One region of the Vreelandella sp. 21 genome, then DNA from elsewhere that is predicted to be linked to it. Evidence: predicted binding sites of a transcription regulator. Region 1 holds the regulator's gene; the other holds the start of a gene.
The links. Region 1 encodes FliA, which starts transcription of late flagellar genes. Its sites were predicted from a motif close to CTAAAGTTNNNNNNNNNNCNGCCGATA; they were not measured.
Positions count from the first base shown of each region.

Region 2: the regulator FliA is predicted to act here: its motif matches at 2,201-2,227, upstream of ACN06F_RS15400 (FliC/FljB family flagellin).

Region 1 covers NZ_CP194673.1:136,538-139,954, reverse strand. The annotation lists gene ACN06F_RS00640 (OmpA/MotB family protein) at 1-451, opposite strand, end outside; gene ACN06F_RS00635 (motility protein A) at 456-1,271, opposite strand; gene ACN06F_RS00630 (RNA polymerase sigma factor FliA) at 1,311-2,012, opposite strand; gene ACN06F_RS00625 (flagellar protein FlhE) at 2,039-2,467, opposite strand; gene ACN06F_RS00620 (hypothetical protein) at 2,602-3,180, opposite strand; gene flhF (flagellar biosynthesis protein FlhF) at 3,177-3,417, opposite strand, start outside.
Region 2 covers NZ_CP194673.1:3,372,459-3,375,875, forward strand. The annotation lists gene ACN06F_RS15395 (glycosyltransferase) at 1-631, opposite strand, end outside; gene ACN06F_RS15400 (FliC/FljB family flagellin) at 805-2,127, opposite strand; gene fliD (flagellar filament capping protein FliD) at 2,377-3,417, opposite strand, start outside.

The DNA.
Region 1 (3,417 bases):
TATCCGTATGCCCTTCTACTGAAATTTGACCCTCAAAGGATGCTAACACTGCCAGAAGGCTTTCTAACACATCTTGCCCCTGGGGCGTTAGTACGGCGTCACCGCTAGGGAAAAGCAAGCTGTCGTCGATACGCAGCGTAACACCTTCTTCACCTTGAGAGACACTAACCCCTGGGATATTAAGCTCCGTCATTCGCGGCTTTAGCCCGCTGTGTTGTGGATGAATACCGGTTGCTAAGCTGGCCAACGGAAGCGAGGTGATAGCACTTGCAGAACGCATTCTATCGCGATCAAAGGCTTCCCCTCCCCCCGGCGGGGTCAATGCAAGCAGTAAGACAAACAGCGTGATTAACAGCGTTAATACGTCTAAATAGCTCGTTAGCCAACCTTCATCGCCCTCCCCTGACACAGTGGGCAATTCCAGTGCGTGCCGTGAATCACGATCTAGCATAGCGCTATCCTTTTGCCGCAGAACTAACTGTTGGCCGCGGTTTTACAGAGGCATCACGGATCTCGTCATGATAATTAGCCACAAAGGAGTTGAGCGTTTCTTCAATAAAAGAAGGCAGCCGCCGTTTAGTAATTAGCGAAATGCCCTCCAGCACCATGTTCATGGTGATAAGTCGCTCTTCCGTGCGCCGCTCTAGCTTGACGGCAATCGGTTTGAACACCAGGTTGGCGAGCAGAATACCGTAGAACGTTGTCAGCAGAGCCACCGCCATGCGCGGGCCAATAACGTCAAGGTCACCTGCATCCATCACTTCCAGCATATTGACCAGCCCCACCAAGGTGCCAATCATGCCAAACGCGGGCGCATAGGTGGCCATGGTACGAAATATCTGCGCCTCAGCATGCTCCCGCGCCTTTAATCGTGCGATTCGCCAGCGCAGCATATCGAAAATTTCGTCCTCTTTCGTGTTAGCAATCACCAGTTGAATCCCGGTGCGCAAAAAGGGGTTACGGGTATGCTCTAGCTCCTTCTCAACCGCCCTGACATCGCCTTTGAACCACAGCCGTGCCATGGAAACCAGTTCGTTGATATCATCTCGCACATAGGTGTTTTCACGCCGAAACACCAACCCCACCAGGCGCACCACGCGTAGCACTTCTTTCAGCGGATAACTAATAAAGGTAGCCGCCAAGGTGCCCGTCACCACAATGGCTAGCCCCGGCAAGTTGATAAAGCTTTCTGGCGACTCTGCAGTAAAAAACAGCACGCTTACCAGCAAAAGCATGCTGGCAAAAATACCGATCAGCGTAGATGGGTTCATCAACGGCTCCTCGCCGGTTATTCGTGATTGATAGTAGCGTTAGGTGGTGTCATATAAGCGAGCGCGAAGCCTGCTAATCGCTTGGCTGTGAAGCTGGGAGACACGGGATTCAGTCACACCCAGCACCGCCCCGACTTCTTTAAGGTTCAGCTCTTCTTGGTAATACAACGCCATCAGTAGTTTTTCACGTTCAGGTAAGGCATCGATCGCATCAATTAACGACTGACGCTGCTGTTTATCTAACAACTGTTCGAAGGGCAGGTTAGTGGCTTCCTCTTTCGCAGACTCGGCCCCTTCGGCCACCAGCTCTTCAAAGGGCAACAACTGGCCACTGTTCGTATCGTTGAGCAATTGCTGATACTCACTAAGCGGCATATCCAGGTCACGCGCGATTTCACCCTCTTCCGGCGGGCGCCCTAACTGCTGCTCAAGACGACGCACCGCATCATCCACAGCTCTGGCAGAGCGGCGTACACTACGCGGCAACCAGTCACGTGTTCGCAGCTCATCCATCATGGCACCGCGAATACGCTGACTTGCAAACGTGGCGAACGTTGCCCCCTGGGTCGCATCAAAACGCCCTAGTGCCTCTAATAAGCCCACCATGCCGGCTTGAATAAGATCATCCAACTCAATACTTGCGGGTAGTCTTACCTGCAGCGTTAAGGCCTGACGTCTTACCAGTGGCATGTATTGGGTTAACAGCTCGCTCTGTTTAATCCTGCCTTGTGCTGTATACATCCTCGTGCCTCACGGCTGAACTCTGTTCACTGGTAATTCACAATCACTTGTAGTTCCTGCACCCGTACCGGGCGCTGGCCCGGCGTCAACGCAAAACGAAAGTACAGCGGCCCACTGACCTGTTTACCGGCTAACGCAGTGGTTGAACCTCGCATAGCAGTCAAAGGAACACACTGCTCAGGGTGGCATAGCCACGCATTAACCGGCGCATTAACCGGCATTTGAAAACGCCAATGAATACGCTCTATCGCAGCATGCTCTACCTGCGCCCCTGCCGGTGGTTGAATGGGCTGGCTGCTGACAGCTCGGTCACTCATCGCGACCAGTACGCTAGGCACCTCACTACTCCAACTGCCCGTAGCGGCATAAACACTCATGGTGATGGCGCTTAGCGCCATCACCAACACGGTTTTGAAGTTATCAACCTTGAAGCTAGCGATCTCAAAATAGCCCATTATGTTAAAACTATGTGCGTAACTATCGTGTTGTAATAACGCTTCTTGAAACCAGCGAGCATAGACATTTTTATTCCTTATAGAGACGCTTGATAGCCACTGTTAAAGCACGGCCACATGGCGTCAGGCTAGCGTCATCGCGCCAGCAGTAAAAGCTCTATATCCAAGTAATAGCTGGCTGCTTCGCGCAGGTTATCGAGCAGACCTCTGCGCGGCAAGTTTGGCTCGTGCAGTGCTAACAGCTGCCTAGGGCCACCGTTCTCCTGCACTTGCCGAAGCGAGCGATACATCTGTGCGAAAGCATCGGCATCGCTATTAATCCATAGCGCCCAACGCGGAAAGCGCTCTTTCAGTTGGCCAAGATTAGCGGCATCCGCATTGACGATGTGAATATCCCAATCATCCGGGTCGCCAGCCCAACGTCGCCCCAGCACAGACCATTGGGCTAGGCGCCCTTTTACTCTTGCCACCTGCTGATCGCCACCGTTAGGCATACCGATCACGATAAGCGGCTTTTGCGGCACCGAGGGCGGTGCAGTGGTTTGCGTTTGGGCAGCAGTTGGCGGCACCGTCAAAGAGTCGGTCATAGCGGTCAGTGACTCAGCCGTAAGTTCGTCTCCCGTGGGGTCACTTTCAACTGACTCTGCTTGGCGCTGCTGGCGCTGTAAATCTGCCCACTTGCGCAGGCCCGCTGCCTGATCCTGGGCACTCATACCAGCCCCTCACGGCTAACGCTGCTGAGTTGACGAATGGCGTCACGGGCCATAAACGCGTGAACAAGCGCATCTAGCATCGCCGTGTCGCGCCGCTTACGCGTGGTGCCCAATAACCTTAGCAAATCGGAACGCAGTGCTATCGCAGCGTCATCATTGGCGATATCTAAGTGTCCCGCTGCTGCGGCGATACCGCTGGCCATCAATAAGCGAACCTCCGTGCTTACTTCGCCATCA
Region 2 (3,417 bases), 810 kb from region 1:
CACGCGCATGCTGCTTGGCAACAAACTGCTCAGGATCAATAAACTTACCTACCGGGTGGGGCACAAACCCTACCGCTTGCCGGTACATCTCAGAAGTGGCAGGTGTATCGGTAATAATCAGGTCAGTATCACGGCACCAGCGGGCTGCCTTATAGTTCTCATTTACCAAATAAGCAGCCGAAGGAATACCTCGCGCGCGCGCTTCATCAGCAATCAATAAATCCAGTGTTTGCCCGCCGTAAAACCACACTAGATCAGGCTTAAATTCATCTAAGTAGTATTGGTAATGATGGTACCAAAGACCTTCCTCATGAGACGTTACGAACTGCCGAACAGGCCATTGAGTCACCACTAGTTGATGGATTAATGGTCCATCTTCCACCTCAATCAGCTGGTGCAAATGTGCGTTGAGATCAGGAAATTGCGCCTTTAACTGCCCCATGCCTTTGGCATTATCAAAAACCGTCGCGCCTAGCACCTGCACTTCGTACCCCTGCGCTACCAACTGATACAGCATTTGCCGCACACTCATACTGGCCCCACTTGAGGTGTCCAGCAGGCAGAAGGGATTGGCCCATAGCAAGCGGGGTTTGCATTTTGAGCTGTCAAGTGCGGTTTTTTTTCTGGACATGGAGCTACTCAGTCAAAAAGATGGTTTGTGCCAGTCTACCTAATAACGCTTTTGCCTAACGCCAGAATTGGTAAATGAAAGCGATGTATTTAAAAAAACCGGCCCCCAATGGGAGCCGGTTCATTGTGCTACTTAGTGATAGAGAAAAATCTCTATCGAAGCTAAGTCTCAGATTAACCCAGCAGAGAAAGTACGTTCTGCGGAATCTGGTTAGCCTGTGCCAATACAGAAGTACCGGCCTGCTGAAGAATCTGTGCACGCGTCATGTTGGCTACTTCTGTTGCGTAGTCAGCATCTTCAATGCGCGAACGAGCAGAAGACAGGTTGGTTTCGTTAGTATTCAAGTTCGTAATGGCATCTTCAAAGCGGTTTTGAACAGCACCTAACTCCGAGCGCAAGCTGTCAATGGTGTTAAGCGCATCGTCAAGCTGTTCCATTGGATCAACATCTTTATCTCCAACAGAGAGTTCACGACCACGAGTGACTTCACCATCTTCAGCAATATTGGCATTGAAATAGACGTCATTGCCTTCTGCATCAACGTCTTTGATTACATAGCTGGGCGCATCATCCGGATCATTACCGTAGGTGCCTGTGTATGCGTACACATTACCAGCATCTGCACCCGTAATGGTTTGATCGAATGTAGCCTCCTCAACGACGGTCGTAGCACCCGCCGGAGAGGCTATCGCTCCGAGCGTCAAGCTGCCATCTCCTCCTACTGTAACAGCGTAGGTACCATTACCACCGGATGCTCCACCAGAACCATCTGTGTCTTCGCCACCAGCATATTCGACAAAGTAATCGCCGCTAGCATCTACGAGGAAGTCACCAAATGAGCCAGTAGCACCAGTGGAACCCGAGCCAACATCAGCTCCTGGTGCAGCAAAATCAGCTGCAGAGAGTCCGGTAGTGGCTTCAACTGTAGCTGTGTTTGTGCCAGCAACAGCACTTTCCTGAATACCGTCAAGCAGTTGGAAACCATCAAGTCCTAAAGTGTCGCGATTAATAGCGGTCAAATTAACAGAGATAGTTTCTCCGTCATTGGCACCCACCTGTATGCTGAGTGACTGAACGCCTGAGTCTAGAACTTTAACGCCGTTGAAGTCGGTCTCTTCAGAAATACGGTCGATTTCATCCAGACGCTGGTTAATTTCGTCTTGAATAGACTGAAGGTCATTCTGGCTGTTAGTGCCATTAGTGGACTGGACCGCCAGCTCACGAATACGCTGAACGTTATCGTTAACTTGGTTTAGCGCGCCTTCAGCAGTCTGAGCAACGGAAATACCGTCGTTAGCGTTACGCTGAGCTTGAGCCAGACCAGTGATCTGGGCAGTCATGCGGTTAGCAATAGCCTGGCCGGCCGCATCATCCTTGGCACTATTGATACGCAGACCAGAGCTCAGACGCTCCATAGAAGTGGTCAAGGCGTTTTGTGATTTGGACAGGTTGGACTGGCCAATCATGGAAGTAATGTTGGTATTGATCACTGACATGGTGTGATTCTCCTTGCATGAACACTGGCCGGTAGGCCTGCTAATCGGCCACTTTGTGCGCCGTTATTAGAATTAACGGCACGGCGAGAGGAATCTTTAGGGTGGTTAGTAAAAAAAGATGTAATGTTTGGTAACTGCAGGGTGAGAGGCTTACTTTTACTAGAGCAACAAAAGGGCGGCTTGCGCCGCCCATTGCGGGTGCCTCGCTTCGCTCGTTACACCGCACTACTAATAGCGAAGCATTATGGATTATTTCTTACGGCCTAACTGACTATCCAGGGCGTCGAACTGCTGGGTGAGGTAGCTGCTCATGCTGTTCATCTGGGCAATCATCGCATCTAGCTGACCGAACTGGGTGCGGTAACGGGAGATGGTGCCTTCAATGGTTTTTTCCATACGCTCGAAACGGTCGTCCAAGCTTTTAACACGGTTTTCCGCGCCGCTAATCGCCAGTTTGACTACGCCGTTATTGCCCAGCATCTGTTCGATGGTGGTGTTTAACTTACCCGCCATACCGTCACCCTCTTTTTCACCAGCAAAAAAGTCATTGAGGGCTTGAGGATTATTGGCGACTAGATCGTTTAGCACATCGTCATCGACCTTGAGCTTGCCATCTCGTTGCAGAGTGATGCCTAGTTGGTTAAGGGTCGATAACTCACCGCCTTCTACTCCGCCGGTTAGCACGCTACGCAGCCGGGATTCGATAGTACGCACGGTATTGTCGCCCACTAGCTCGCCAGCGGTTTCGCTATCGCCGGTAAAGCTGGTGAGTTTGCCAATGGTGCCTTTTAGGTCGTTAAACGCTTTTACAAAGCCATTAATCGCTTCGCGCTGCTTTAGCGTATCGCGCTCAATATTAATAGTACTGGAAGCCGTTTCGCCCTCGGCAATGTTGAGATCCGTGAGGTTGAGCGTTACGCCTTGAATAGCGCCTTCAATACTATTTTCCGCACTACTAATCGCAATGCCATTAACCGTAAGCGCGGCATTCTCCCCTGGGCGCTTTGTTGTCGCATCTTCAGCAAAGGGGCCTGGCACCTCGGCGCCACCGGCATCAACAAAACTAAAGCTTTCAATAGAAGCGTCTGCGCCAGTGGTTTTAGAGCTAAGTGCCAGCCGGTAGCCCGTGCCATCATTGATAATCGTGGCGTTCACACCGGCTTCTTTATCAGCGTTAATGGCATCACGCATATCAGCAAGGCTACTGCCTTCTACGATGTTGATATCGACGGTCTCACCATCGCCAAAGGTCAGCTGCAGCGCGGTCGCCCCTTGTAGGTCGAGCGCTTG